3 regions of the Paenibacillus sp. FSL H8-0315 genome follow, and region 3 is predicted to be linked to each of the others. Evidence: predicted binding sites of a transcription regulator. Region 3 holds the regulator's gene; each other region holds the start of a gene.
What was found. The regulator Rex, encoded in region 3, represses fermentation and respiration genes when NADH is low (regulators of the CRP and FNR family bind a similar motif). The targets are predictions, from matches to a motif close to TTGTGAAATATTTCACAA.

Region 1 (10,758 bases), 3.0 Mb from region 3:
TTCAAAGTGTTCACGTCAATTTTGAAGAAATCAGCCGCCTCTTCAATCGTATCGGCTTTAAAGAGCAAGCCTTGTTTAACGAGTTGATCGTATTCGTCTTGATGAACTTCGATCGTTTTACCGATATCCTCAATGCCTTGATTCCATAATTGATACGTATATCCACCCGTTTGGGCAAGAATTGCTTTAGAAATAACGTCACGACGTTCTAATTCCTCAACGAAGCGCTTGCCTTCTTGGTTAATCAGGATCGCACCATCGAAGCGGGAGTCTGCAACCAGAGAAATAACACCTGTCTCAGGATTACAGATTGGATACGTTTGAATACTCTCCATGTTTGTCAGTTTGGCGCCAATCGTTTCTGCCATAACGATACCATCACCTGTAGATCCTGGTGTATCGGTAGTCATATATTTTTCATCCATTTTAGGGTTATACTTCTTACGCATCTCTACATTGGATCCAAAACCACCGGTAGCGATGATGACGCCTTTGTTCGCATGGAATGTGATCTTGTCGCCAGTACCCGAAGTCGCAGTTACACCTGTTACTTTGCCGTTTTCGTCCTTCAGCAAGGTTTCGGCTTTCATATTCGTTTTGATTGTGATTTGATCAGCGTCTGTTTTGGCTTTTAACTTAGTAATCAATTCAACACCTGTATGACCTACAGGAATCAACGCACGTTTTCTGGAATGGCCTCCAAATTGGAACAGATGATCAGGTAAGAACTCTACCTTGATATCATCGCGCAGCCATTCGGCAGATGCTAGAGCATTGTCGGCAAGAATACGAACCATCTTTGGATCCCCGAGGTTGTCTCCGCCTTTCATCGTATCATTATAGAACAAGTCAGCCGTGTCATCAGTGATGCCAAGAGCACGTTCAACCCAGTTGTCCGGCGCATTCATCTCACCACCGGAGATCAATGTGTTGCCGCCAACAGCTGGCATTTTCTCGAGCAGAACTACATTAGCTCCAGCGCTCTTCGCTTCGATAGCCGCACTAAAGCCAGCACCCCCGGCACCGATGACGACAACATCATAGGTTTGCTCGACTTCTTCTTTGTCTTTGCTTCCACTGACTGCAGCGCCAGCGACAAGGGTAAGTCCAGACTTCGTAATTGCATCTTGAATGGCTTCGAGATATCCTTTGCTTGTAACTGTAGATCCGCTAATGGCATCAACTTTTGCGCTGTTAGTTGCCATGACCTCTTGCTTGAGCTGCGTATAAACAGGTTCTGCAAGTACTTCATTTTCCTTATGCTCTGTCACTTTAATGTCAGTGATCTTGTTATCTAATAAGGAGACTTGTACTTTAATATCGCCATGTTTACCTTGCCCAACTCCTTCAAAGACTTGAACTCCGTTTGCATCTGCAGCGGGCTCTGCATCTTTACTGCCGCAAGCAGCAAGCGTGAACATAAGACTGAGGACTAGTAGAATAGATAACAGCTTTTTCGTGTGAGTTCGCATAATATCTCCTTCATTCTGTTGTGGATTGGTTACATACACTAGGGAGAGGAAGATTTGCTAGGCAAATCCTTTATCTCTAGCCTAGACATGAATGTTATTTCATGTGAAAATATGCACAAGACCTATTATAGATTTAGTACAGCATTATGTATTTGCACAGATTAGTGTTTTTTTGTCTTTTTCGGGCATGTAAGAAACGGATATTGTGAAGGGCTATGATTACAATGAAATCAATTCACTTAAAAATTACGTTAATCGCAGGAGGCTGCTTCTTGCTGCTGTTCGTTGCATTGCTTGTAACAATATATTTGGAGATGAACCATACGGTTGTCCCTTTGAATAAGAACTTAACGCAGCAAGTGGTTACTGCACGCAGCGACCAGATTGATTATTGGTTTAATCAGCGCATTGGAGAGATAGACATGCTTGCTTCTCTAGCTTCGGACCATCAGTGGACACGAGATGAATTGCTGCAAGAGTTCGATAAGTTCGAGGCGAAGAAGAAAGTAGAGTACGAATCCATACGCGTGGTGGATATTCACGGAAATTCCTGGTCAGCAAGGGACAAGCCTTTTTCGATACTAAACCGACCCTACTATCGAAAACTGCTGAATTCAGATTCCAATTATGTGGTAAGCAATCCGATCGTATCCAAAGCGAATGCAGCCGAAATCGTCGTCATTCTTTATCGCGTGAATCCATCGGTGAATGATGAGGTAGCTTATATTGCCGCAGCCGTCTCCGTCAAGAAGATGAGGGAGATTGCTCAAGATGTAATGCTATATGACCAGTCAGGCCAGCTTATCGTCGATTGCAGAGAGCTGGGTGAAGAAGATGGAGCGGAGGATACAGCAGATAAGAAGAACATGAGTGTATTTGAGGCTCCAATTCAAAATGTGGAAGGCTGGAAGTTAGTACTCAAAGTACCGAATTCAAGTCTATCGTTAGCGGTGATCAAAACCCAGCGGACTGCATTGCTGGTAGGCGTTCTTATCGGTAGTGCGTTTATCGTCTTTCTGGTGCTGCTTGCTTCTTCCATTATTCGTCCAATTCAGTCGCTTCGCCAGGTAATGGAAAATGTGCAGAACGGCAACCAAACCATACGAGCAGATGTTACGCGCTCGGATGAGATCGGCGATCTTGGACGAAGCTTCAATGACATGCTTGTTCAATTATACGCTGTGGAGCAGGACCGAAAGGAGATGGAACTCAGACTGATTCATGAGCAGATCAAGCCGCACTTTTTATACAACACATTGGATACGATCCAGTGGATGGCAACGGAACATGGAGCAGACAATGTGGTGGAGATGGTGGAAGCGCTTAGCGCGTATTTCCGATTAGGGCTTGGCACAGGCAGTCCCTACATTCTGCTTGATCAGGAGTTGTACCATGTCGAGAGTTATCTTCATATTCAAGGTGTGCGATATGAGGAGATTCTGGACTACGAGCTTCGATATGATGAAAAGCTTGCTCAGTGCCAAGTCGTTCGCTTCATACTGCAGCCTTTGGTGGAAAATGCGATTTATCACGGGATTAAGCCACTTGGGGATCAAAAGTGCAAAATTTCGATTACAGCATATAAACAGGCCGATTATTTGGTCATTAAGGTTGAAAATAATGGGGTTATGATTCCGGAAGAGAAGCTTGAGCAGATAAATCAAGCCCTTTTTGATGATACATATGATCGTTCTGCCACAGGCTTTGGGCTATACAGTGTAAACCATCGCATTCGACTAGCTTACGGAGTGCCATATGGCCTTGCAGTGAAGAGCGAAGATGGCATTACCGTTATGGTCATTCGAATACCTTTGGACGGGGAGTGGAATGAAGATGTGGAAGATTGTCATCGTCGATGATGAAACGATCATTCGCAAAGGCTTGCGACAATACATTGAGGAGAGTCCGTATCTTTTTGAGGTTGCAGGAGAAGCGAAAAGTGCAAACGAAGCATTGAATATGGTGGAGGAAGCCCCACCACATGTATGTCTTGTGGACATCAACATGCCGAATATGAATGGGCTCGATCTGATGAATATATTGCGCGAACGCTGCCCGTCGGTTCTGGTTGTCATCATCAGCGGGTACGATAACTTTGAATATGCGCGTCAAGCCGTGCAACTGCAAGCATTCGATTATGTATTGAAACCTGTACCGAAGAGTGATCTGAACAAGCTGCTTCATCGGATCGATGAGCATCTTCAGGTAAAATATCCTTTGCATTCACATGAAGACAGGGTGGATAAGGAGCGGGAGCTTCCCGGGTATACAGGGGATGGAACAGTGCTTATCCAAAAAGTGACCGAGTATATTGACAGTCATTATCAGGATCCGGAGCTGTCTATTACTCGAGTAGCAGCGCTATTTCATATCAACCAAACCTATCTTAGCAAGCGTATGAAGCAAGAAATCGGTGCTTCATTCCTTGACTATGTCACCGAGCTTCGGATATCGAAGGCGAAGGAGATTCTGGATGACGTAATGCCGAATATCAAAATCGGGGATCTGGCCGTGAAGGTAGGGTATAAGAGCCAGTACTATTTTAGTCGTGTGTTTAAAAATAGAGTCGGCTCAAGCCCCTTAGAGTACAAAAAGCATCCGTTCGGTTATGGATAGGAGGGCTATTCTCGTCCCTCTGCAGCACGCCATAGATGCTATGCTCGGTTCAGATCTTCAAATTCCTATCAACCATGAAGAAATTGAAGCGGTTAGAAAAGATAGTAAGGGGATCATCCCGGAGGATCGGCTAATAGTCATTGCAAGAAGCAGAAAAATATCAGAACTTGCAAAGGAGCTTTTGTCAGCTCAGACATCATTAAGTAAATCGAACTTTATTGTTATAGCTACTAAGCATTTATCTATTTCCATAGAGGAGAGCTTAGAAAGCGACGATATCTTATTGAATATTCTAGCTTTAGTGGACAGACGAGTTGGAAAAAAGCGTATTTTAAACATGAGCGAGAAGATGAAGTTAAAGCATCCAATTGTGCAATATTTTTATGAACTAAGGCGTCAAGAGCAGATAAACTGTCTGGAAGTGTCTTAGGGCTCCTCATATAAGTTTGTTCACATTGTCCACCCACGCATGTGGAGAGTGTCGCTCTACTGGTAAGGAAGGATACAGTGCTATGAGATCCTTATATTTATTGGACTTTACGGACAAGTATGAGAAAAAATGTTGTTAAAGAGATGGCATCATTGCCGTCTCTTTTTTGTTTCACTTTTTTAGTATTGCACTGACTCTGGTTCCCGCTACCGCATCCTAGGATCACAAGCATGAACGACTGCACGAAAATTAACGTTGATGCTTATGTTTAAGCCCTCTCTACTCTGCTAGGTGACGGGAATCATAGACGTACTTACGTGAGGTTGCTACGATGTTCCATGGAAATTAAGTGAAAGTGATCACAAGAAATTACAGAAGGAGTTATTTATCGTGAAAAGAATCGTAACCCTAAGCACCCGCAAACTGATGGATACCGCAAAATACGGCGGATGCGGCGCATGCCAGACATCTTGCCAGTCCGCTTGTAAAACTTCCTGCGGCGTTGCAAACCAGAAGTGTGAAAATGCAATGAACAGATAGGATTCGGAATTTTACCGCCCATTGCTCTGCTGATGGGCGGCTATTTTTAAGAAATGGACGCTTCCTCTAAAGGATGGCAAAGCCGTTTCTACTAGTGTGCAAAAGGAGCTTGATTAGCAAGTATGATTCATCAATATAAACTAAATGGATACAATATCGTGCTCGACACTTACAGTGGCTCAGTACATGTTGTTGATGACCTAGCATATGAAATTATAGCGCTTTATGAGAAAACTTCTGTCGACCAAATCGTGACAATGATGTTAGAGAAATATAAGCATGATTCCAGCATTTCTGAGAGTGACATTCGAGAAACCATCGTGGATATCGAGGAGCTTATAAATGATGGACAGCTCTTTACAAAAGATGAGTATGAGAACCTCTCGCTTGATTTAAAAAAACGAAAAACTTATGTTAAGGCGCTCTGTCTTAATGTTGCGCATACCTGTAATCTATCATGCGACTATTGCTTCGCCAGCCAAGGGAAGTACAACGGAGATCGAGCGATCATGAGCTATGAGGTTGGACAAAAAGCTATCGATTACCTGCTTGAAAATTCGGGTCATCATCGCAACCTGGACATCGACTTTTTCGGTGGTGAGCCGCTTTTGGCCTGGAAAGTAGTTAAACAGATCGTAGCTTATGCAAGAAGCAAAGAACAAGAATACAAAAAGAAGTTCCGCTTCACCTTCACGACGAACGGGATGCTGCTGAACGATGAGGTCACCGAGTTTTTAAATCAGGAAATGTACAATGTCGTATTAAGCCTGGATGGAAGAAAAGAGGTTCATGACCGGCTTCGCCAAACGGTTAACGGAAAAGGCAGCTATGATCATATTCTTCCGAAGTTCCAGGAATTCGTTCGTAAGCGCGGAGACCAAGAGTACTATGTACGAGGAACTTACACTCGTAACAATGTCGATTTCACCAACGATATATTTCATATCGCAGACCTTGGTTTTGACAAAATTTCGATGGAACCGGTCATCTGTGATCCAAAGGAGCCCTATGCACTTACCGAGGAGGACCTGCCGGAGATATACAACCAGTACGAAATTCTCGCGAAGGAAATGATCGGTCGCGGTGAACAAGGCAAGGGTTTTACCTTTTATCACTACATGCTAGACCTCTCGGAAGGACCTTGCATCCAGAAGAGAATCACTGGCTGTGGGTCAGGAACCGAATATCTTGCCGTCACCCCTTGGGGAGAGCTTTTTCCTTGTCACCAGTTCGTCGGGGATGAAGAATACAGCATGGGAAACCTCTGGGATGGCATCACACAACCGGAGCTGCAATGTCAATTTAAAGAGAGCAACTGCTACTCGAAGCCGGAATGCAAGGACTGCTGGGCGAAACTCTACTGCAGCGGCGGTTGTCCTGCCAATGCGCTGCACGCGACAGGTTCCTTGGTCGGAACCTATGACTTCAGCTGTGACGTCTTCCGCAAAAGAGTCGAATGTTCCATGATGGTGAAGGTTGATGAATCTATTAGAGCGATGGAAGAGCAATCTAGCTAGTTAACGTAACGGGTGGATAACGGTAACCGAGAAATAGACACTTCAAAATGAAGTGTTCTTTCTCGGTTTTTTTTGTACGGAGAAGAAGGATTGTAAGACAAGAGAGACGATCAGTTTCTGCAAAGGGCAGATCACTGATAGTCTTTTAATCTGAATCTATGGAATGAATTCCGTGCGATAGGTTGGTATATCGTTGTTTTAGCAGTTGAGAGGTTTGCTAGCCGTGTTTTAGTATATTTATAATGAGCTGTTTGAAAAGGAATGGTCGCGTTGTGATTCGCTCATAAATGAAATCGACAGCTTCGGGAGGAATGATTTGGGGAAAGCGGGAAGTTATACAATTTTCAGAAGTATTTGAGAACGAGATAAAAATGAACAGGTGTTTGGAGGATGAATCATGAGGGTCAAAATATTTCTTATCGTGACTATATTTTCTGCCTGTTTGGTTGGATGTAGTAATGTATCGGTATTAAAAAACCAAGATGAGGAATTGCAAAGAATATCCCTACGATTGAACCATCAATAGATGCCGGAAAAGAAGATAATCTTATTCCAAGTAATACATCTAAACCTTTTGTAGGAAGTAAGGATTTGGATAGTGAAACTGAGAAGTTCTTCTATGGAATTTGGAAAGTTGAAAACCTTTTAGGATTTGCGAATTCTTATAATGATGCTTCAGAATATCTAACAGGGCAAAACGTTATTGGTGATGAAATTATAATCAATAAAGATACCTTTTTATCAAAAGGGTTTGAACACTATCCTGTTTATCAATATGAGCTAGAAGCTCCACTCCATGACATTACAGAAGTACATTATAATAATGACTCTTTTTATAGAGTTTATAAAATGGATATACCGAGTTTAAGCATGAATGATGAAGTGAAAGTATTAAGTATCTCCGACTCTTACACAGGACTTGCTATACCCGTAAATTTTTTGGATGTGAATAATGACAGACTTATCTTGATATTAGAGGCAACACAATTTGAACTTAAAAGAGTCACGGAGTAGAGGTTATGTAATGTTAGTCATTGATGTAAAATATTTTTAAGCAGCAGTTTTGTGTTCCGCCTACCAGCTTATAATTAAACCTGTTGCTGACCTTTGGTCGGCGTTCTTTTTAAACTCTACTTTTTGAATATATTGGGTGAGTATACTTCTTTCGGGGTTAAGATATACCACGCTATAACATGTTGTACGTGAAGAAGAAGCAGGGACGTAGACAGGCTGGTTTTACCACTTAGAGATAAAAATTTGTCCTGGTATTTCATAGAGAGGTTTTTGAAATGATAAAATAATTTTTGGAGTGATTTACCACGGCCCTTTTTTATACTGGTGCCCATGGAGGATGTGACGGGTGTTGTTTTCGCCATGTCGTAAGTGAAGCGGGCAGATCGGATGTGTCTTTTACAGAGATTGCGAATACAGAGAGCTATTGTCACCCGGAGGGGAGCTATGCTGTGCGCGGGCGTTTAACGTACATCAGAGGATGACAGCCCATTGTAGATATATGGGGAGATAAGCCGGAATACTCCTGTCAGATGAGCATAGGTATGGTCGAGAAAGGATTAGAAGCTATCGATATTAATATGGGTTATCCTGTAGCGAATATAGCAGAGAACGGGAAGGCTAGCGGTCTGATCTGCCTCCTGAACTAGCAGCGGAGATCATCCAGGACGGCAAAGCCGGAGGACTGCCCGTCAGTTTCAAAACCACGGCTCGGTTTCAGCAGCTGGTTAATCCATATTTTGAAGTAAGATTTTTTGAATCTGTCCATTCATCTGCGTACAAGAGGATGGATGGAACTCTACTTGTAGACAAATCTGAATTTAGTGGAATGGCAATCATAAAGTCAGTTGAAGGCGTAGATTCGATGATAGATGGTGAACTGCTAACGGTGTTTTCAAGAAGATAAGTGAAAAGTTTACTCAAACGGAGTTTGGGAGGCTTTAAGCTTACTGAGTGCTACGGGGCGGCTAGCGCTATTATTAAGAAAAGCAACGTGGGGATTAGGTAGACATGTTCGAATAGATCAGAAGAGACCAAGGGAGCAGTGCCGGAGGATCGCCCCTAATTAATGGACAAAAGCGAAAAAAGTAAAGAGCATGCTAAAGAGCTACTGTCCACACAGTTCGCATCGAACTTTATCGTCGTGGCTAATAAGTTCTTAACTATTTTTATCAAGAAAAGCTTAGAGAGCAATGATATCTTAATGAATATTCTGGCATGGGTGGATAAAAAAATGAGAAAAAGCAGATTCTAAGGATGTCGGAGAAGATGGAGTTGAAGCATCAAGTTGTGTGGTATGTTTATGAACTTCGGCGAGGGGTGTTGTTAAAGAAACTACTTCATTGAATACCCAAGAACATTCATTCGTTTATGTTAATGGAAGGTGAAGGCTATGTATACTTACACCATTTCTTTAACTAGGGCATAGGTTCATTTAACTGACCTTTTTCATTTACTAAATACGAATGAATTGTTTTATTTTCTTCGTAAAACAATCAATATATTACAAATACATCTTCTCTAGTACTAATAAAACTATTACTTATGAGTTAATCTGTGATAATATTAGATAAATGATATTTTTAAGCGAAAGCATCGCTAATTCTTGGACAAGGAGTGCCCTCGAATTAGTAATGCTTTTTTGCTTTTCATAGTGGTAAGCTTAATGAATTGTCTTAAAGACTGGGGTCGAGGATGTTGTAATTGAGGAGGTTAGATAATTATGTTGATTGTATAAAAATGTAATGTTTAAGATGACATAACACTTTTCTAAATATGAATAGTTAATGGGTCTTGAGGAAATAACAAAGCAACCAGTTAGGTTCAAACTCTAAATGGCTGCAGTATGTGGGCTGAATCAGTTAATTCTAAGAAATAGAAAGATATCATGTTGTATGTATTCCAAGATCTCAAATAGACTAATGCAAATGTTCATCTCATGACACAGTTAGAATTATAATTTCGTTCACATCTTTTAATCTATAGTATCGAAGATTAAACGAAAAATAATCGGTTTATTTTTATTAATCGGTCCAACCTTCGAATAAAATTGCTTCGAGATTTTCACTTGGATTGTTTGGATTTGGGATATATATTTCAGTTTTTTTTAGTCTTCCACTAGTGAAATGTATTGAAAAGTCGGGTTGTTCTTCCAGCGCAATGTAGTCCTTAATTAGCATGACTACATATATTTTTGATACATCTTTAGGAATACCATCTTGTGTAAGATATTTACTAAATACTTTATGAGGATGTTCCAATTCATACATTCCTCGAACTCTTAGATTTGAAAGTTTTAATGGATCAATCCCCTTGACACGTGCTAATTCTTTAGAAACCATTAATGTAGCATTTGTACTTGTTACTGCCTCCCTAATCTCATTAATCATGTTTAAATAAGTAGAACGGTCGGCTACCATTGTATTTCCATAAGCAAACCAAAGCGAGAGAAGTTTGTTATTTTGAACGTTTAAATTTCCAGCTACGTATATGACCTCTTTTCTATCCCATCCTTCCTCTCTAATCAATCTAGGTAAGTTCTGGCTATCTGGATAGATGTAATCTTTTGGGTATGAACTGTTTAACGGTAAAGAAGAATAACTTTGATCGTTTATTTTTTTCGGCTCAACACCAACACCACCTTTAATAATAAAATCAGGGAAGTTAGAGGAATTGCCTGTCCAACTTAGATATTCATTGTACTTTCTCATTTTTTCATGTTCGTGTTGATATTGACTAGCGCCTGTGCAGAACATATCTTTTACGAAAAATTCAAGGCTATCTCCAGCAGCATTTGCAGATCCATTTGACCGAAAGATTGGTGTGAGAACACTTGAATTCCTGTCGAGAATGTTTTTTAAAGCTACTAAAACATTTGTTGTAGGTGATTGTGTCATTCTAATTCTCCTTCTGTTTCACTAATATTTTCATAATCTTAGTTATAGTTGATGCTTATATATTCTCATAGATACAAGGACTGGCCAAACCAAAAATATTATGATAAAATGCTATGTATTCAAAAGGAGTGATTACTAGTGGAAGTTGCTGAAAGAGAAAAGAGAACTTTTGTGTCTTCGCTTACTTTCAAGCCGCAAGAAGTACAAGATATTCTATTCAAAAAAATTCGTGAAGAAAACGAATTTGTTAAGACAAATATTACTGAAAAAGACAG
Region 2 (10,758 bases), 270 kb from region 3:
AACTACAGTTGAAAAAGGTACAGCAATGATGAACAGATTCCAACCGGACTGCATCATCGCACTTGGCGGTGGTTCCCCAATGGATGCTGCAAAAGGAATGTGGTTATTCTATGAACATCCAGACGCTGACTTTAACGGTCTGAAACAAAAATTCATGGATATCCGTAAACGGGTTTACAAATTCCCTAAACTTGGAAACAAAGCTAAGTTTGTAGCGATTCCAACTACTTCGGGTACGGGTTCGGAAGTAACATCTTTCGCAGTTATTACCGATAAAACAACTGAACAACACACTAAATATCCTTTGGCTGACTACGAGCTAACTCCAGACGTAGCTATCATTGATCCAGAGTTCGTATATAGCTTGCCAAAAACTGCTGTAGCTGATACAGGTATGGACGTATTGACACATGCCATCGAAGCTTATGTATCTGTTATGGCGAGTGACTACACGGATGGTCTGGCAATTAAAGCAATCCAATTGGTATTCCAATACCTTGAAAAATCGGCTCTTGAAGGCGACAGAGTTGCCCGTGAAAAAATGCATAACGCATCAACACTTGCTGGTATGGCCTTTGCTAATGCTTTCCTGGGTATTAACCACAGCTTGGCGCATAAATGGGGCGGTCAATATCACACTGCTCACGGTCGTACTAATGCGATCCTTATGCCACACGTTATTCGTTACAATGCTAAGAAACCTACGAAGTTCGCTTCGTTCCCTAAATATTCACACTTCGTAGCTGACGAGCGTTATGCAGAAATCGCCCGTATTCTGGGATTGCCAGCTCGCACAACTGAAGAAGGTGTAACTAGCCTGATCAATGCTATTCGCGACATGAACAAAAAACTGGGTATCGAAGAATCCTTCCAACAATTGGGCTTTGATCCTAAGGATTTTGAATCCCGTGTAGATTACTTGGCTGACCGTGCATTTGAAGATCAATGTACAACTGCCAATCCTAAGCTGCCACTGGTATCTGAACTTGCAGATGTATACCGTAATGCTTTCTACGGAAGATTTGATAATTAATATTTGGTTAAGTAGATAATAGGATGGTTGTGGATTAGATATAAGTGACAAATATCACCCGAAAGGTGATATTTGTCACAGTCTATTTATAGAAAATAAACTAAAATGTTTATATAAACAACGGTCCCATACATGGAACAATGATTGTGAATTTTCGAACAACCATATCTTTCTTGGGATCACGAGACACGGGATCAACCTTCAAGCCCGCGATCTCTACAAATATTATAAATATAGATGGAGGGATTTAGCATGTCGGTGATTGAAAAAGATGTACAAGAAGTGAAATCCGGTTGGAGAAGTTTTACAAAAGGTAAATGGTCCAGAAAAGTTGACGTTAACAACTTTATCGCAAGTAACATTAAGCCTTATGAGGGAAATGAAGAATTCCTCGTAGGACCTACTAGTAACACAACTGAACTGTGGAAGATTATTTCCCAATTGAGCAAGGAAGAAAGAGAAAGAGGCGGCGTATGGGATGTTTCCCTAGATACTGTCTCCACAATTACTTCACATGCTCCAGGCTACATTGATAAAGACAAGGAACAAATTGTAGGTGTGCAGACTGACGCTCCTTTCAAACGTTCCATCCAGCCATTCGGCGGGATCAAGATGATGGTTGATGCTACGAAAGCTTATGGCTTCGAGCTTCCACAAAACATCGTTGACATGTTTACGAACATTCGCAAAACGCATAACCAAGGCGTATTTGATGCATATACACCAGACATGAGAGCTGTGCGTAAATCCGGCGTAATTACAGGTCTTCCTGATGCTTACGGACGCGGACGCATCATCGGCGACTACCGCCGCATTGCTCTGTACGGTATTGATTTCCTCATTAAAGACAAAAAACAACAACAAACTGAGCTTGAAGTTGATTCCATGACTGAAGATATCATTCGTTTGCGTGAAGAGCTGTCCGAGCAAATTCGTGCACTTGGCGAATTGAAAGAAATGGCAGCCGCTCATGGTATGGATATTTCCAGACCAGCGACCAACTTCAAAGAAGCTACTCAATGGGTATACTTCGGATATCTGGCAGCAGTTAAAGAACAAAATGGTGCGGCGATGTCCTTGGGCCGTGTGTCCTCTTTCTTGGACATCTATGCAGAACGCGATATTGCTGAAGGTACTTTGACTGAAGAACAAGTACAAGAAATCGTCGATCATTTCGTAATGAAACTGCGTATCGTGAAATTCTTGCGTACACCTGACTATAATGATCTGTTCTCCGGCGACCCAACATGGGTAACTGAATCCATCGGTGGTATGGCTGAAGACGGAACAACTCGTGTTACCAAGAACAGCTTCCGTTTCTTGAACACCCTGTACAACTTGGGTCCAGCTCCGGAACCAAACTTAACTGTACTGTGGTCCGAAAAATTGCCTGAAGCCTTCAAAAAATATTGCGCCAAGGTTTCCATCGAAACTAGTGCAATTCAGTATGAAAATGACGATGTAATGCGTCCATACTGGGGTGAAGATTATGCAATTGCTTGCTGCGTATCTCCAATGCGTATCGGTAAACAAATGCAGTTCTTCGGCGCTCGTGCCAACCTGGCAAAAGCATTGCTGTATGCTATCAATGGTGGTATAGACGAAAAATCCGGAGCACAAGTTGGACCGGAATTCCCAGCGATCACTTCTGAATATCTGGATTATGACGAAGTAATGAAACGTTTCAAACCGATGATGGAGTGGTTGGCTAAAACTTATGTTAACACTTTGAACATCATTCACTATATGCATGACAAATATTCTTACGAACGTATCGAAATGGCGCTGCATGACCGTGACATTCTGCGTACGATGGCTTGTGGTATTGCTGGGCTGTCCGTTGCAGCTGACTCACTAAGCGCAATTAAATACGCCAAAGTAAAACCTATTCGTAACGAACAAGGTATTGCGATCGACTTCGAAACCGAAGGCGAATTCCCTTGCTACGGTAACAATGACGATGCTGTAGACAGCATCGCAGTAGAATTGGTTGAAACCTTCATGACTATGATCCGTAAAAACAAAACATATCGTGATTCTGTGCCGACTCAATCGGTACTGACCATTACTTCGAATGTAGTGTACGGTAAGAAAACAGGTACTACACCTGACGGACGTAAGAAAGGTGAACCTTTCGCACCAGGTGCTAACCCAATGCACGGACGTGACAAGAAAGGCGCCTTGGCTTCCCTGAACTCTGTAGCTAAACTGCCTTACTCCGATGCACAAGATGGTATCTCTAACACATTCTCCATCGTACCTAAGGCGCTTGGTAAAGACGAGGATTCCCGTAAGTCTAACCTGGTACACATGATGGATGGATACTTCCATAACAACGCTCAGCATTTGAATGTTAACGTATTTAACCGTGAACAGCTGATGGACGCTATGGAGCACCCAGAGAACTATCCACAATTGACTATCCGTGTATCCGGTTATGCAGTTAACTTCATCAAGCTGACTCGTGAACAACAAATGGATGTAATCAACCGTACATTCCACGGTTCGATGTAATTTGTTTCTGTCATGAAGATCTTTGAATTAGTACTACATTGAAATAATTGCAAGGAAGATACCGCCCTTGTCTCAAGGGCGGTAATATCTTGTTTGAGAATTGTTAAAATTTTAAATTTTATTGCCGCGATATAGGGATATGACAGTCTCAAGGACAGGGAGCTTCATCGTTGAAAAAGGGACTGTTAGTCTGTCGTGGCGAAAGGATGACATCCTATGATTAAAGGTCGCATACACTCTTTGGAAACCTTTGGAACCGTTGATGGACCTGGTATTCGATTTGTCTTATTTATGCAAGGCTGCTTGCTGAAATGTCAGTATTGCCATAACCCTGATACTTGGGCTTTAGATGAAGGTAAAGAAATGACTCTAGAAGAAGTACTTTCGGAGATCGAGCCATATATAAACTACTATCGTTCATCCGGTGGCGGGTTAACTGTATCCGGTGGAGAACCAACCTTGCAAGCGCAATTTGTAAAGCAGTTATTCACGGAAGTAAAAAAACGTTGGAATCTGCATACCACATTAGATAGTAATGGCTACAACGAAGGTGACAAGATTAATGACTTATTGGACGTTACAGATTTGGTTATGCTTGATCTGAAGCATATTGATGAAGAAGCGCATATCAAGTTAACCGGTAAATCCAATGATCGAACTTTGAAGCTTGCACGCTGGCTCTCAGACCATAATCGTAAGATGTGGATCCGACATGTATATGTACCTGGTATTCACGATCGTGAAGAGGATCTGATTAACTTAGGTCGTTATATTGGGACCTTAAATGGCGTCGAGAAATTCGAAATCTTACCTTATCATCAGATGGGTATCTATAAATGGGAAATGCTCGGCAAAGCTTATGAACTGGATGGAGTACCTTCTCCAACAGAAGAAGAAGTGCAACGGGCATATCGCTTGGTCGAAGAAGGTCGTAAGCAAACGGCATTGGTATAATAGATATCTATTTTTAAGAGAGACCGTACCCTCAGTGGTTGATCACTGAAGGTGCGGTTTTTTGTTATGAGGAAGTAAAAAGGGAGGGGATAAAGCTCCTCTGAGGGGGAATTTTATATTATTCCTAATAAAGACATGCTATAGTTACACGTGGTTTATGGGGTGAATGATAAATAAATATGTCAGGTAATGTGACTAGTTAGATATTTTTATTAATCGTTTCTAGAGTAAAAACAAAGTTTTGTGATAAAAAAACAAATGAATAAAGCGATTTAACATTTTTGTGTCATATAATATAACTTATTATGTAGTTGATTCCGCTTACATTAGAGATTTTTATCCCTATAGTGGATGAATCTTAACCTTACGATAATGAAGTCTGTTTTCTATAATAAGAAGTGTAAAGCACATCAATATATAGGGAGGGTCACAAGAAATGAAAAAAAGTATGACTTTGCTATTGTCCCTGATTTTCGTATCATCAGCTTTACTGACTGGTTGCGGAGGCAACAACAATGCGTCTTCTAACAAAGGAGATGGAAACGCTACCGCGACTAACTCAGCCGCTACAAATGCTCCAGCAACAGAAGAACCGGTAAATAACGAGCCATTTGAAATGACGATTCGTCACACTCAAATCGGTGCAGACAAGCAGAAACGTCTGGCTATTCTCGAAGAAGTAGTTAACAAAGTACAAGAGGATGTACCGGGTCTGACCTTTAAACTCGATGGGGTAGATTCAGATGTAAACCGTAAAGAAAAATTGCGTGGTGAAATGGCTGCGGGTAATCCACCGGAAATCTTCGATCTGTTCGGTAGCCCTGACTCCAAGATCTATGCTAAAGAAGGTAAATTACTTGACCTGACTCCAATCCTTGAGGAACTTGGAATTAAGGATAAATTCTCAAATCTTGATCCTTTCACTTATGAAGGAAAAATCTATGGATTGCCAATCGGTGGTTCTGGTGAAGGTTTCTTCTATAACAAAGAATACTATACAAGCAAGGGCTGGAAGGCTCCAACAACATTTGCTGAATTGGAACAACAATTGGCTGATATCAAGGCTGATGGAAAAGTACCTTTGGCTGGTGCATCCAAAGCTGGTTGGGTACCACTTATGTTAGCTAACCACCTGTGGTCACGTTATGCAGGTCCGGATGTAACTGCTAAATTTGCAACAGGCGAAGCTAAATGGTCTGATCCAAATGTAGTAAAAGGATTTGCGAAATACAAAGAATGGGTTGATAAAGGCTACTTCAAAAAAGGCGAACTTGGCTTTGAATATGCTGAATACACAACACAATTCACTAGTGGTGAAGCGATCCTGCTGTATGATGGTACTTGGAAATCCTCCGTATTTAAAACGGGCCAATCTGGCGAAGGTTTGATTGGTAAAGTTGGATTCTTCAACATCCCAGCAGTTGAAGGCGGAGCGGGTGACCAAACTGCATTGATGCGCGATGTGAACAATGGTTATGGTTTCTCTGCATCTGCTGAGAAAGATCCACGTCAATTGGCTGCTGTGAAATCTTTTATTAAAAACTTATTTAATGAAGAAATGCAATTGCGCGGACTTGTTGAAGATGGTGTATTGCCAGCAATGAAGATTGACCAAAACGTATTGAATGAGAATATTACTGATGATCTGATGAGCGAAATCGTAGGTGTACTTAACAACTCACAATCTTCGTTCCCAGCATTTGACTCTCTTGTTCAAGCTGATGTAACTACAGAAATTAGTAACATTCAAATTCAAAAACTGATTGGCGATCAGACGACTCCTGAGAAAATGGGCGAAGCTTTGCAAAAGGTACAAGAAGAAGCAAACGCAGCAGTTGAATAAATAGCTGCAAACTGAATGTACCCTGGTGCTAAATCCAGGGTACATTTTTAAAATCAAAGAAAATATGTGTTTGCACTTGATCTGAAGCATTCACTATTCGCCAGATGTCAAAGCAACCGGAGGTAGTCATGAATAAAGCATTAAGAAATCCAGTGGTATTTTTCCTTTTCGTTCTTCCAGCATTGATATTGTTCACGATGTTTTTCATTTACCCCATTTTTAGTTCTATTTATTACAGCTTTACTAGTTGGAACGGTGTATCGGAGACGGTTAAATCAGCCGGATTAAGTAATTATGAGAAAGCTCTAGGAGATGAACGATTCTGGATATCCGTTAAAAACAACGGTTGGTTTATTCTTTTCTCCGTATGTATACAGGTACCGTTGATCGTATTCTTCTCGTTATTAATTTCTAATGTGAAGAAGTTAAAGGGCTTATATAAGACAGCAGTCTTTATGCCTTCCATTATGTCTACAGCGGTTATCGGTATTCTCTGGGGGTTTATCTATGAGCCCAACATTGGACTTTTTAATAAGCTCCTTAGTCTAGTAGGAATTAATCCTATTTACTGGCTGTCAGATGAAAGATTTGCAATGCTTTCTATTTTGTTGACGAATGCTTGGCAGTGGACTGGATTTTATATCGTTATGGTCCTAGCGGCGATTCTAGCTATTCCTGGTGAATTGGATGAAGCTGCAGCCATTGACGGCGCAACTGGATTTCAACGCGCTACTCGTATCACGCTTCCACTAATCGTACCAATCATCTCGGTTGTAATTATGCTATCGATTGCTGGAGCAATGAAGGCTGCGGATATCGTCATTGTTATGACTAAAGGTGGACCGGCAGGTTCAACCGATGTAATGGCAACATACATGATTAAATATGCGATCACGAACTTTAAGTATGGATACGGAAATGCCATCGCTGTCCTGATCTTTGCGTTTACACTGGTGGTTACAGTCCTTTATCAGCTGCTGATTGCACGTCGTACAGAAAGGATTGAATACTGATGCCACGCGCCCTGAAAAAGAGTCTGCCACATATTGCCCTTTTATTCTATTTGTTAGTGATCCTGTTTCCTTTCCTATTCGTATTATTCTCATCTGTGAAAAAGGATAATAATGAGATTGCGCTTAATCCTTTTGGCATCCCAAAGGAATTCGTCTTCAATAACTACGTGGAGGCTTGGGTAAATGCCAAGATTAGTACTTACTTTTTCAACAGTTTGTACATTTCGATCCTTGCCTCTGTAGTGTCCATTCTGCTTGCGTCTATGTTTGCTTTTGCGGTTACGCGGATGCGTCAGGGGAAATGGAATACTATTTTGTTCTCACTGGTTTTAGTAGGAATGCTCATCCCGAATAATGCTTTAATGCTGCCGATTTATACGATTGTACGTAAGTTAGGAATACTGAACACCCACTGGGCGTTGATCATTCCTTATATCGCCAATGCGATTCCATTTACCATCATTATTTTAGCAGCATTTATGCGAAACTTACCTAGAGAAATAGAAGAAGCTGCGGTCATGGATGGCTTGAAGGCACCGGGTATCTTTGCTAGAATTATTGTACCTCTAACGGTTCCGGCTATGGTTACTGTATTCATTGTTAATTTCCTGGGAAATTGGAACGAGTTCTTGCTAGCTAACTACTTCCTGTCGAATGACGAGCTGCGAACGCTTCCAGTAGGTATGGTCCAATTCCGGGATCAATACCAGATGAACTATGCACAAATGTCAGCCGGTATCGTCTTCAGCGTACTGCCGGTAATTATCATTTATGCAATTCTTCAGGAGAAGATTATTGAAGGTGTGACAGCGGGCGGCGTAAAAGGATAACTTTATTCTCAGTCAGGAGCACTAGCCGATGAATTTGCGCTATAAATTATTTACGGCATTTTTGGGCCTGATTATCATTCCTTTATTTATTCTAGGCATGCTTATGTTTTTTGTGACTTATAATTCTATTGAAAAAAAGTACAGCCAGCAGTCGGAATACTCACTTAAAGCGATTAGTTACAGTATTTCTAATGTATTAAAAGATATGGATAACGTTACAGACAACGGAATTGCTACCTCGGTGTTTCATATGGCCCTTAGTGCAGATGATCCTAACAACCAGGATTTGACTGATGCTGAGCAACTGAATCTGAATGCGAGCCAGCGCAATTTCCGTAGTCTGTTGTTTAATCATCCATCGATCAGCTATGCATTTTTGTACAATTTTAACGGTAGAGGTAACTCTGAAATCGTGTCGCTTTTTAACAAGGAAAATTTCCGAACGCTACCCTATGATACATTCAAAAAAAGTGATCTGTACCAGGAAGTTATGGACTTAAATGGTGTGCCGAAATGGCTGGCTCCTCACGAGTATCCCGAGCTTACGGGTACTGAACCTGTGTTTACACAAATTCGGCTAGTGAAGGAATTGAGCTTCTTTCAGAACATAGGTATCCTAGTTGTGCAGATCAAGAATTGGGAGTTCGAATCCATATTTCGCAATTTAAAAATTGGGGATAGCAATCAGGATGTTTCCTTTATGCTTGTAAATGATGATGGAATGATTCTTTTTGACCCGGATCAAAAGCTGGATGGACAGGACTTCCAGTCTTTCGCGGATAAAGAGATTACCTTTAAAAAAGGGTTTCAGAGTTTCAAAACAGAGTACAACGGGGAGAAAAGCATTCTTTCCATGTATCATTTGAAGGACTATCCATGGAGTCTGGTATCTGTGACTTCTTGGGATACGTTGTCTCATGAAGTTACAGTATTTGCTCGCTGGTTCGTCGCTGTGATTTTTCTTTGCTTATTGGCAGCTGTGATCTTCAATTTATTTTTTATGAACCGGATTACCGGCGGCATCGCTGTCATTGTTCGTTTTATGCGCCGGGTTGAAGACGGAGATCTGACCACTAGGGTAGAAGTTAAAGGGAATGATGAGCTAACGCTGCTTGCTAAGGGTTTTAATGATCTTATGGATAAAATCAATGGATTGTTTAACAGAATTCATGTGGAGCAGCGTCGCAAGAATCAAGCTGAGATGCGTGTTCTGCAGGCACAGATTAAACCACATTTTTTATTCAATACATTAGAATCAATCAATGTTCTCGCTATACAGAATGAAGGCAAAAAAGTTAGTGAGATGGTCTACAGGCTGGCCAGTATTTTGCGAATCAGCATTCAGGATCGGGAAGAGATTACACTGGATGAAGAAGTTAAACATTTACGCAATTATTTGGATATACAAAAATTCCGCTTTGAAGATTTGTTCGAATACGAGATCGATATTCCGAATGAATTGATGAGTTGCGGTATCCTTAAACTCACGTTACAACCGCTTGTAGAGAACAGCATTCAACATGGATTTGAGGGCATTGATTACAAAGGTCATGTTTCTGTGAAGGTTTGGGAGAAGCAGGGGGATTTGATTTTACGTATTGAAGATAATGGTATTGGTATTACACCGTCTCAGTTGGCTATTTTTCAATATATTGTGAATGATCCTGTGGAGCAAGAAGTTAAGGCTGAACGGGATAACCGGATGAATCTTGAACGCAGAGGTCTTGGTATTCGCAGTGTAGCAGATCGCATCCGCATTGAATACGGTGACAGGTACGGAATATTTATCTGTTCTAGTCCAGGTCATGGTACTATTATCCAATGTGTCATACCTAAATACGAGCAGGGGGAAGATCATTATGCTAAAAGTATTATTGGTTGATGACGAAGCCCCAATTCTGAATAATCTGAACAGGGTGTTGCCTTGGCAGGAGATGGGGATGGAGGTTGTCGGTATGGCGCGAAGCGGAATGGATGCTTTGCGTATTGCCGAGGAGAAACAGCCTGATCTTGTGTTATGTGACATCCGTATGCCAGTGATGGACGGGTTAACTTTTATCGGTAAGTTGCGGGAGATGGGATTGGATAGCGAGGTGCTGCTTCTTACCGGATATCAGGAGTTTGATTATGCACGGGAAGCGATTCGGCTAGGTGTTAAAGAGTATATTTGTAAGCCGATACATTATGAAGAGCTTGGCAATAAGGTACGGGAGATTGGGGCTAAGATCCGTAGTAAGCAGTTTAAGAATAAACTGTATAATAGCATTCCAATTTTTCAGGAAATCCCTGAAGGTGAAGATGATTCTGGCAAAAAAACACCGGATCAGCTGATGAACCAAGCAGCTAAGTACATCACAGAACATCTCCATTCTGATATTGGGATTGAGGAAGTGGCGAATAAGATCGGGATTAGTGGCAGTTATTTCTGTCTCTTATTTAAGAATCGTTTTGCTATGACCTTCGTGGAATACGTGACCCTACAACGAATTGAAGCTGCTAAGTTTATGCTAACTAACAGCGATAAGAGTATTACGATGATTGGCTCGGGAGTTGGCTATCAGGAGCGGCGTT
Region 3 (10,758 bases):
GCTCACTCAAAGTGAATCAGGGGATGATGAAGAGCTGAATTTAAGCGGCCGGGGTGGTGATTTCTGGGAGACGGTGGCAAGCGATACCGACTCCTGTCTGGGCCGTTCCTGTCCGTGGTTCCGCAAATGTTATTATCATAGGGCTAAGCATGAAGCTGGGATTGCTGACGTGGTCATTACAAACCACTCTAAGCTATTCGCAGATGTTAAGGCTGGGCACCAGCTGCTTCCGGCTTACGAGCATCTTGTCATTGATGAAGCACATCATTTAGAAGATGTGGCTGGTAAACATCTTGGCATGCATATGAAGCATTTCACTGTGGCACACACGTTATCGCGACTGTATAAAGATAGCCGAAACGGACAGCTTCCTGCTCTGCGCCAGATATTACAGTCGTCAGGCAGTGAAGAGGCTTCAGAATGGAGCGGAGTCATCGATCGGATTTACCCGGATCTGCTTACCGTCAAAGAAACCTGGGATGCACTCAGCGACAAGCTGTTCAGCCTTTTGCCGGAACGCAGTGATGCAGGGGCGGGGGAAGCGGGACAACTGGTTATGCGGTTGCTTCCCGCCCGTAAGCCGAAGGATTGGGATGAATTAGTTGCGCTAGAGAACACTATGAATCTGACGTTAAGCGACATCATCCGTAAGGGTGATAAAATGCTTAACGAGATGCGTGACCAGGAAAGCCAATCCTCAGCAGACAGTCTTGTTACTGATATTAGCGGTTTATTTAAGGATTTGGCTTCCATCCGTGAGCAAGTAAGATTCTTTATGGGGCTGAATGACGATAATGTAGTATATTGGCTGGAGGCAAATGGAAATTACCGCAGCAAATCACTACAGCTGTATGCCGTCCCTGTGGATGTTAGCAGCCAGCTTAAAGAGTTGTTCTTCGATAAGAAAAAAAGCATCGTGCTTACCTCGGCGACGCTGTCTGTAGATAAATCTTTTCAATTTATGATTGATAATCTCGGACTTAACGAAGCTGCGGAAGAGGGACGTCTAATGACCTCACTCCTTCCATCTCCCTTTAAGTATCGTGAGCAGGCACTGTTAGTTATACCGCGTGATTTTCCTAGTGTGAAGGGCAGTGTGGGCGATGCTCGATTTGTCGATACACTCGTACAGTCATTATCGGAAGCTGCTAAAACAACACGTGGGCGGATGCTGGTTCTGTTTACTTCTTATAAAATGCTGCGTCAGGTATATGATCCGCTTAAAGAGGCTTTGGCCTCACAAGAGATTACGGTGCTTGGTCAAGGCGTGGAAGGTGGCAGCCGGAGTAAGCTGATCCGCCGCTTTCAGGACAGTGCAGCATCCGTTCTGCTGGGGACGAGCAGCTTCTGGGAAGGTGTAGATATTCCAGGTGAAGCACTGACTTGCCTGGCCATCGTGAGACTTCCGTTTCAACCGCCGAATCACCCGTTGGCGGAAGCGAAGTCGGAGTTATTGCAGGCCCAGAAGAAGAATCCGTTCATGAAATTATCTGTTCCTCAAGCGGTTATTCGTTTTAAGCAGGGATTCGGAAGACTGGTTCGCACGGCGCAGGATCGCGGAATAGTTATTGTTTATGATACAAGGGTTATTGAATCTCATTACGGAAAGTATTTCCTTTATTCATTGCCTGGTCCCAAAATGGAGCATATGCTTACTGATCAAATGGTCCCTCGCATAGCGGAATGGCTAGAGGATGGCGGCGCTTCTTAAAACGCTCGTCTTCAGTTTAGCTTTAGCTCCTCCTTATCCTTAAGGGCGGTCTGTTACAGTACCGCCCTTAGTAAGGAGAGGTAGACGTTTGAATATGGATTTACACAAGAACATTATTATTTTTAGGAGGAAAAATATGAAATCGGATAAAATATCAGAAGCCGTTGTTCGCAGACTACCTGTGTACTTGCGTTTTTTGAATGATCTCCAGAATCGCGAAATATTAACAGTTTCCTCTCAGGAACTTGGACAAAAGCTTGATCTTAATCCCGCACAGATTCGTAAGGATTTAGCATATTTTGGTGACTTCGGCAGAAAAGGTATCGGCTACGATGTAACGTATCTTATTGAGAAAATCCGTCATATCCTAAAGCTGGATCAACAGCTTAATGTAGCTTTAGTTGGAGCAGGTAATCTCGGACATGCCTTGTCTAATTACAATGCATATCTTAAAGATACTATGAAAATCACGGCTATATTTGATTCGTACGCTCCTAAGGTTGGACGTAAGATCAACTCCCTTACTGTGCAACCGATGGATGAACTAGGCAGCACGATTCGTGAGCAAGGTATTCGCATTGCCATTATTACCGTACCTGATTCAGAAGCTCAAAATGTAGCAGATATTCTCATTTCTTCTGGGATTGAAGCGATTTTGAACTTTGCCCCTGTGATTCTGAAGACACCACCGAATATCCGGGTGCATGCAGCTGATTTTACAACTGATCTGCAAAGTCTTGCTTATTACTTGCGGGATGGAAAGGAAGAAAGCGAACATGAACAACAATAAAACGATAATTAAGGGCGGGTATTTTCTGACTCCGGGAACGGATGAGCCGGTTCTGAGTGGATATATGACTATTGAAGATGATTTAATCACTTACATAGGAAAAGAAGAGCCTCAGATGGAAGCTGGAGTGCAAGTGGTTGATGGCAGCCGTCTGCTGTTCATGCCTGGACTTGTAAACACACATGGTCATGCGGCGATGTCTTTGCTGCGTGGATATGGAGATGATTTAGCGCTACAAGTGTGGCTTCAGGAGAAGATGTGGCCGATGGAGGAAAAGTTCACCGGTGATGATGTATACTGGGGAACCTCCTTATCTGTATTGGAAATGCTGAAGGGTGGAACTACGACCTTCCTCGATATGTATGATCATATGGACCGAGTAGCCGAGGTAGCTGAGTTATCAGGTATCCGTTCCGTATTGATGCGTGGTGTGATCGGGTTATGTCCAGAGGATGTACAGAATCACAAGCTTGCGGAAGCGATTTCTTTTGCCCGTAACTGGCATGGAAAGGCTGACGGTAGAATTACTACTATGATCTCGCCACATGCCCCTTATACTTGCCCTCCGGACTTCCTGGTTAAGTTCGTGCAGGCAGCGCATGATCTGGATTTACCGATGCATACGCATATGTCCGAAACGAAACGTGAAGTGGAACAAAATGTGGCGGATTACGGGTTGCGTCCTGTAGCTCACTTAGAGAAGCTTGGAATGTTCACACGTCCCTCGATAGTTGCACATGGTGTTCATTTAAATGATGAAGAGATTGAGATCTTGGCTCGCCATAATGTGGGTGTATCTCATAATCCGGGCAGTAATTTGAAGCTGGCTAGCGGAGTGGCTCGGGTTACTGATCTTCTAAAAGCTGGTGTGAAGGTGTCTCTTGGCACGGATGGCGCGGCAAGCAACAATAACTTGGATATGTTTGAAGAGATGCGGCTTGCAGCTCTCATTCATAAGGGTGTCAGCGGTGATCCAACGGCTGTTCCAGCTCCAGAGGCTCTGCGTATGGCTACAGAATATGGCGCACAGTCCATCTTTTTAAATAATGTAGGCAGACTTGCTGTAGGGATGAAAGCTGATTTCATTGCTATTGATATCGATCAGCCGCATTTGCTGCCACACACAGATCTGTTGTCTCATGCAGTTTACTCTGCTAGCGCTAAGGATGTTGAGCATGTGTGGGTGAATGGTAAACAGGTCATCAAGCATGGACAATGCTTAACCCTGGATGAGGAAGCTATCCGGCGTAAAGCGCAAGAAGCCTTCGAAGGTTTATTGAAGCGTTAAGTCTGGAGAATAACGAATAAATAATAGGCTGCGACTTTTTGCTTTTAGCAAAAGTTGCGGCCTTTTGTGCATTTTTAAGACTGGGAAAGCTAGAAAATTATGAAATTTTGGATAAACACGCGGGTGTGTTATATAATCAAAAAAGATATATTACTAGAAAGGGAGCTGTACCTTGAAGAAAAGGAAAAAATGGATCCTCCTGGGGTCAGTTCTGATTCTGCTCCTGGGGTTTGGACTTATCCAGTTCTATGCCTATATTATGAAAGATCAATGGAACGAGCGTGATATCGCTAAGGATGTTGCCAAAACCAGAGCGGGTCTAACAGAGGTAACTAAAGCACAAAAATCGGTTTGGGATGAAAATGCAGTGTACTGGGTTTTAACAGGAAAAAATGAAGCCGGGACTGCTCTTATGGTCTGGGTCCGCTTTACGGTAGATGGAAAATTTGCTGAAGGCGACGACGCAGTGTTTGCTGAGGAACTAAGTAAAGGAACCTCGGAAGCCCAAATACGCGGCATTATCAAAGCTGATCTTCCGGACATAACGATTGAACGCTTGCTGCCGGGAGTATATAACGGAGAGTATGCTTGGCAGCTTTTTTATAAACAGAGCGGTCGGTATTATTATCAATTTTATCGGTTTTCGGATGGGTCCCGAATGGGTGAAGGTTACAGTTTACCTAAAAGTTAAGCCGAACATAAGGAAATTAAGGGTGGCATAGTAAACAAGCGAACTTATTATAAGTTCGCTTGTTTACATTTATTTGATGTACAAAAGTGATATACTAAGTGATATACTGAATGGGTGGTTATCACCGAATATTCTCTTAAATTCACATACAAAAATAGGCCGATTGATTAAAAATCAAGGTCGGTTTTGTCGAAAGTGAGGAATATATTTGGTATTGATGGAAATTTTTAAAAAATTAAATTTTAAATATATTCACATTTATTTTGAAATTAGTATATACACCTGTGATATACTACTACTTGTAATTAGAACAGCAATAAGAGACTTCAGTCTCTCTGATGAGCTCTCAAATAGCTATAGATTATTATAATGAGCTTTATATTTTGTCATCTTTGAGAGGAGGACGTTTCTTGAAATTACGTCTTGTACCTGTGCTGATAACGTCTCTACTGTCGGCTACTCTATTGTTTGGTGGCTTCTTTTTGTATCGTCAGTTTGCAATGCAGGAACCACTTCAGAAGATTGTATCTCAATATGAGGGCGTCAATAATTCTCATATCAGTATTAACCGCAATGAGGTCACTTTGAAACTTGATCTCCAGCCAGGCACGAAATTACGTGAACTGGTTCAGTACGTCTCCAAAGAAGGAAAATCGATGATTGATGGACGTACACTGAAACTTGATGTAGAACAGAACTCCAGTGAACTGCTGGATGAATACTGGGATAAAGCGATGTTCTCTGTAGCTGAAGCCATGGAGAGCCGTAAATATACACTTATACCCACAGAACTTGATGGACTCAAAGCGCAATATCCGCAATATAAAAATGTGATAGCCTCAACAGAAATTGACGACAATAATGTCTATGTAAGCTTGAGTAATGGAAAAGAAAGCAAATTTATTATTTTGCCGCGTAAACCTGCGACATTGGGGGTATGGAATAATGCCTAAATACCTTAAAGAAATTCTAATTGGATTTGTTCCTGTCTTGTTTATTTTTATGGCTTTTCTAGGCATTAATATATTCCCGATTGTAATTGCTGCTGGGATGCTCACGGCTTTACTTATCATTGCTCATTTAAGAGGCGGACTTGCGGTAAATGCAGGTGCCGGGAAGAAACGCAAGAAGGATGGACCTTCAAAGCTCACTTTTGAAGAAATTGGCGGGCAAGACAATGCAAAGCAGGAGCTTCGTGAAGCGTTGGATTTTTTGATCCGGCATGAGGAAATCAGCAAATTCGGGATTCGGCCTTTGAAAGGGATTCTGCTTACAGGCCCTCCAGGAACAGGTAAGACCCTTATGGCTAGAGCAGCAGCACATTATACGAACTCTGTATTTGTGGCAGCATCAGGCAGTGAGTTTGTAGAAATGTACGTAGGTGTCGGTGCCGGCCGTATCCGCGATTTGTTTAAGGATGCCCGTACCCGCGCCCTTAAGGAAAACAAGCAAAGCGCTATTATTTTCATAGATGAAATTGACGTAATTGGCGGTAAGCGTGAGGGCGGACAGCAGCGAGAATATGATCAGACCTTGAATCAGCTGTTGACTGAGATGGACGGGATCTATAACAACGAAACACCACGCATTCTACTGGTAGCAGCCACTAACCGTAAAGAAATGCTTGATTCAGCATTGCTGCGTCCTGGCCGGTTTGACCGTCATATTCAAGTGGACATGCCTGATAAAAAAGGCCGCAGATCGATTCTCGAATTGCATGCCAAAAATAAGCCGCTTCATGCCAATGTGAACCTCGACAAAATTTCCGAAGAAGCCTATGGTTTTTCCGGTGCTCAGCTCGAAAGTGTTATGAATGAGGCAGCAATTTATATGATGCGTGAGGAATTGACAGAGGTTGAGCAGCGGCATCTGTCGATGGCGATTGACAAGGTTATGATGGGGGAAAAAACGGACAGAGAAACTAACCACGAAGAGAAAAAACGTGTGGCGATCCACGAATTGGGACATGCCATTATGGCAGAACTGCTTCGTCCGGGAAGTGTCAGTCAGGTTACGCTGACTCCGCGGGGGCAAGCCCTTGGTTATGTACGTCACAATCCTCAGCAAGAGCAGTATCTGTACACCAAAGATTATCTCGAAGATCAGATTATGATCGCACTTGGTGGAGCGGCTGCAGAAGAGATGTATTATGGCGGACGAAGCACAGGTTCACGTGGCGATTTTGATCAGGCCCTGAATATTGTCGAAACCATGATGAAATCCGGATTGACTTCGTTGGGTATTGCCAAGCTGGAAATGGTTACCACTGAAGAGCTTATGAAGGAAAACAGTAAAATATTGGACGAGTTGATGGTACGTACTCACGACCACCTTGAAAAGCAACGAAATGTATTTGATTACTCCCTTGACATTTTAATGAAGGAAGAAGTGCTCTCTGGAGAGCAATTTCGATGTCAATTTCGTGACAGCGTGCGTTTACCAGCATAAATATTTATGCTGGTTATTTTTTTTTACTTTTCAGGCATGCTAAGATATCATTATATGTCGGGCTTTATAAATTTTTGCGACAGACAAGGTACAATACAAAAGTATAGATACCTGAAAGGATGGAGACTTTTTTATGAATTTCAAGAAAATTGGTGTCATCGGCGGTGGCACAATGGGACAAGGGATTGCCGAAATGCTGGCAGCCAAGGGCCTGGATGTATTGCTGGTGGAGAAAACCCCTGAGAAACTGGACTACTCCTACGAAATGATCGAGACAAGTCTAGATAAGCAACTGGAGAAATGGGCGATCACTCAAGCTGAGAAGAAGCTGATTCTTAGCCGCATTCAAAAAGTGACACATTTCGCAGAGCTGAGCTCTTGTGACATGGTTATCGAAACAATCGTTGAGGATTTGGAAGAAAAGAAAAAAATATTGAATCAACTGGATCAAGTATGTCCAAACCACATTATTCTTGCCAGCAATACGTCAACACTTAGCTTGACTGAACTTGCAAGTTCTACAATGTATCCGGAACGCGTGATCGGAATGCATTTCATATACCCTGTAGCTAAAGTGGATCTTGTTGAAATTGTACGCGGTCTGAAAACTTCAGATGCTACTTTTGAAGATACAAAATCCTTTGTTGATGAAATTGTTGAGAAAAAAGGTGTAATGATTTATGAATCCCCAGGATTTGTAACATCACGCCTCATTTGCTTGTTTATCAACGAAGCTATGCATGTACTGCAAGAGGGCGTTGCCTCCGCACAGGATATTGACGATGCTATGCGTATTGGTTATCAATTCCAATATGGACCGCTTGAAATGGCTGACAGATTTGGTCTGGATTCGGTTCTTGCTGCACTCGAAAATATGTTCCGTGAATATGGTGAGCTGAAATATCGTCCTTCCACGATCCTTAAGAAGATGGTGCGTGCAGGACAATTAGGTATGAAATCAGGCGAAGGCTTCTTCCAGTACGACAAGGATGGTGACCGTATATGAATATTCTAGTAATTAACTCCGGTAGTTCTTCTTTAAAATATCAATTGTACAATATGGCTGATGAATCCGTTTTGGCTAAAGGTTTGGTGGAACGTATCGGGATGGATTCCTCCATTCTGAACCATAAACCTACTGGTAAAGCTGAAGTAACAGAAGTAAGTGAAATTTTGGAGCATAACACAGCGATTCGTAAAGTTCTAGCTTGCCTAACGGATAAAGAGCATGGCGTTATTGAATCCATTAAAGAAATCAATGCTGTGGGTCACCGTGTAGTACATGGTGGTGAATTCTTCAAAGCTTCCGCACTTGTGGACGCTGATGCCAAGACTAAAATTCGTCAGTTGTTTGACCTTGCACCCCTGCATAACCCAGCAGCAATGATGGGGATTACGGCTTCTGAAGTAAATATGCCGGGTGTACCGCAGGTTGTTGTATTCGATACTGCATTCCATCAAACAATGCCTGAAAAAGCTTATATGTACGCGATTCCTAGAGTACTGTACAATAAATATAAAGTTCGTCGTTATGGCGCACACGGTACATCACACGACTTCGTAAGCAAAGCTGCTGCGGAGTACTTGGAGCGTCCGTTGGAAGATCTGAAGATCATTACTTGTCATATCGGTAACGGAGGTAGTGTAACTGCAGTTCAAGATGGAGTGTCTGTGGATACTTCCATGGGTATGACTCCTCTGGAAGGTTTGATGATGGGTACTCGCAGTGGTGATCTTGATCCAGCAATTGTACCTTACGTGATGAACAAGGAAGAATTGTCCGTAGGCGAAGTTAACTCCATGTTGAACAAACATAGTGGACTTCTAGCAATTTCGGGCGTAAGCAGTGATATGCGTGATATTATTGAGGGTATGGAAAAAGGTGAGCCTAATTCCACGCTAGCTTTTGAAATGTATGAGTACCGCTTGCGCAAGTATATCGGTTCTTATGCGGCTGCTATGAACGGTGTAGATGCTATCGTATTCACTGCTGGTGTTGGTGAAAATGCTTCATTGCTACGTGAGAAACTGCTAAATAACCTTACGTTCCTGGGTATTGAGTTGGATGTTGAAGCTAATAAAGTTCGCTCCGGCGACCCGCGTCGTATCTCTACGGTAGATTCCAAAGTGCAGGTGCTTGTAGTTCCGACTAACGAAGAGCTTGTCATCGCACGTGATACAAACCGTATTGTGCAAGGAATTAACGGCTAAATTAGAGGAGAGATTGAAGGCATGGCTAACAAGAGTGTAATCAAGAACGTGAATGAACATGTTGGAGAAAGTGTTGTTATCGGTTGTTGGGTAAACAACAAGCGCTCCAGTGGTAAAATTCAGTTCCTGCAGCTTCGCGATGGTACAGGTTATATTCAGGGAGTTGTAGTGAAATCAGAAGTGCCTGAAGAGGTATGGGATGCAGCTAAGAGCCTCACACAGGAAAGCTCATTGTATGTGACCGGTATTATTCGTGAGGAGCCTCGCAGTCAATCCGGTTTTGAAATGACTGTTACCGGAATTGAAGTTCTGCACCTTACAGAGAATTATCCAATTACTCCGAAAGAGCATGGTGTTGATTTCTTGATGGATCACCGTCACCTCTGGCTCCGTGCCTCGAAGCAGCGGGCTGTTCTGGTTATTCGTGCGGAGATTATCCGGGCAATCCAACAGTTCTTCAACGAGAGCGGATTTACAAAGGTGGATCCTCCGATTCTGACGCCAACGTCAGCAGAGGGAACTACTAACTTGTTCCACACGAAATACTTCGATGAGGATGCTTACCTGACCCAAAGCGGACAGTTGTACATGGAAGCTGCAGCTATGGCACTGGGCCGTGTATATTCCTTTGGACCAACCTTCCGTGCGGAGAAATCAAAAACTCGTCGCCACTTGATCGAGTTCTGGATGATCGAGCCGGAAATGGCCTTCACAGATCATGAGGAAAGCTTGAAGGTTCAGGAAGAGTTTATTAGCTTCGTAGTGCAATCCGTATTGAAGAATTGCCGTGCGGAGTTGGAAGCGGTAGGCCGCGATATTTCCAAGCTGGAGAATATCAAAGCACCATTCCCACGCATTACTTATGACGATGCGATCAAGTTCTTGAATGATAAAGGCTTTGAAGATATTGCTTGGGGTGATGATTTTGGTGCACCTCATGAAACAGCAATCGCTGAAGCATACGATAAACCTGTATTTATTACTCATTATCCTGCTTCATTCAAAGCGTTCTACATGAAGCCGGATCCAAATCGTCCTGAAGTCGTACTGTGTGCTGATATGATCGCTCCTGAAGGTTATGGAGAGATTATTGGGGGTTCACAGCGGATCGATGATCCTGCGCTGCTTGAAGAGCGTTATAAAGAGCACAATCTTTCGATGGATTCTTATAAATGGTACATGGATCTGCGTACTTACGGATCTGTACCTCACTCCGGTTTTGGACTTGGGCTTGAGCGTACTGTAGCTTGGATCTGTGGTCTTGACCATGTACGTGAGACTATTCCATTCCCACGTACACTGTACCGCCTCTACCCATAAGTTCTTAGGATTTGAACAAAGGGGGAAGCACATGGACGGCAAGACATGGAGTACCTGGAGCGAAGGCGTCTCCTTCGGTCTGGAGAACGGAATGGCCGTCATACCTTACGCATTACTGAAGTATTACCGGAAGCTGAATTTAAGCGGAAGTGAAGCCATGCTGCTGATTCATCTGCTCTCCTTCAGGCAAGTGGAAGGGATTGAGTTCCCTTCTCTGGAGGAGCTTCAGGTCGTAACTGGTCGTAGCATTTCCGTTCTGGCCGGAGAATTGCAGAAGCTCATGAAGGAGGGTTTCATTA

Region 1: MHB56_RS17900 (flavocytochrome c) is a predicted target of Rex. The motif match lies at 1,574-1,591, and genes of this name have one in related genera.
Region 2: pflB (formate C-acetyltransferase) is a predicted target of Rex. The motif match lies at 1,178-1,195, and genes of this name have one in related genera.

Annotation. Positions count from the first base shown of each region.
Region 1 is NZ_JBBOTA010000001.1:4,112,322-4,123,079, forward strand. Features, by position in the region: gene MHB56_RS17900 (flavocytochrome c) at 1-1,472, opposite strand, end outside; gene MHB56_RS17905 (histidine kinase) at 1,745-3,331, shown strand; gene MHB56_RS17910 (response regulator transcription factor) at 3,306-4,088, shown strand; partial or broken gene MHB56_RS17915 (SF0329 family protein) at 4,144-4,518, shown strand; gene scfA (six-cysteine ranthipeptide SCIFF) at 4,909-5,058, shown strand; gene scfB (thioether cross-link-forming SCIFF peptide maturase) at 5,181-6,575, shown strand; gene MHB56_RS17930 (hypothetical protein) at 7,167-7,589, shown strand; partial or broken gene MHB56_RS17935 (tRNA-dihydrouridine synthase) at 7,920-8,332, shown strand; gene MHB56_RS17940 (hypothetical protein) at 8,656-8,841, shown strand; gene MHB56_RS17945 (NgoPII family restriction endonuclease) at 9,611-10,483, opposite strand; gene MHB56_RS17950 (DNA cytosine methyltransferase) at 10,622-10,758, shown strand, end outside.
Region 2 is NZ_JBBOTA010000001.1:1,378,061-1,388,818, reverse strand. Features, by position in the region: gene adhE (bifunctional acetaldehyde-CoA/alcohol dehydrogenase) at 1-1,033, shown strand, start outside; gene pflB (formate C-acetyltransferase) at 1,286-3,547, shown strand; gene pflA (pyruvate formate-lyase-activating protein) at 3,764-4,501, shown strand; gene MHB56_RS06050 (extracellular solute-binding protein) at 4,938-6,344, shown strand; gene MHB56_RS06045 (carbohydrate ABC transporter permease) at 6,473-7,357, shown strand; gene MHB56_RS06040 (carbohydrate ABC transporter permease) at 7,357-8,187, shown strand; gene MHB56_RS06035 (cache domain-containing sensor histidine kinase) at 8,216-10,069, shown strand; gene MHB56_RS06030 (response regulator transcription factor) at 10,047-10,758, shown strand, end outside.
Region 3 is NZ_JBBOTA010000001.1:1,107,491-1,118,248, reverse strand. Features, by position in the region: gene dinG (ATP-dependent DNA helicase DinG) at 1-1,711, shown strand, start outside; gene MHB56_RS04800 (redox-sensing transcriptional repressor Rex) at 1,848-2,501, shown strand; gene MHB56_RS04795 (amidohydrolase) at 2,488-3,789, shown strand; gene MHB56_RS04790 (cell wall elongation regulator TseB-like domain-containing protein) at 3,962-4,480, shown strand; gene MHB56_RS04785 (hypothetical protein) at 4,891-5,433, shown strand; gene MHB56_RS04780 (AAA family ATPase) at 5,426-6,928, shown strand; gene MHB56_RS04775 (3-hydroxyacyl-CoA dehydrogenase family protein) at 7,062-7,934, shown strand; gene MHB56_RS04770 (acetate/propionate family kinase) at 7,931-9,139, shown strand; gene asnS (asparagine--tRNA ligase) at 9,161-10,459, shown strand; gene MHB56_RS04760 (DnaD domain-containing protein) at 10,491-10,758, shown strand, end outside.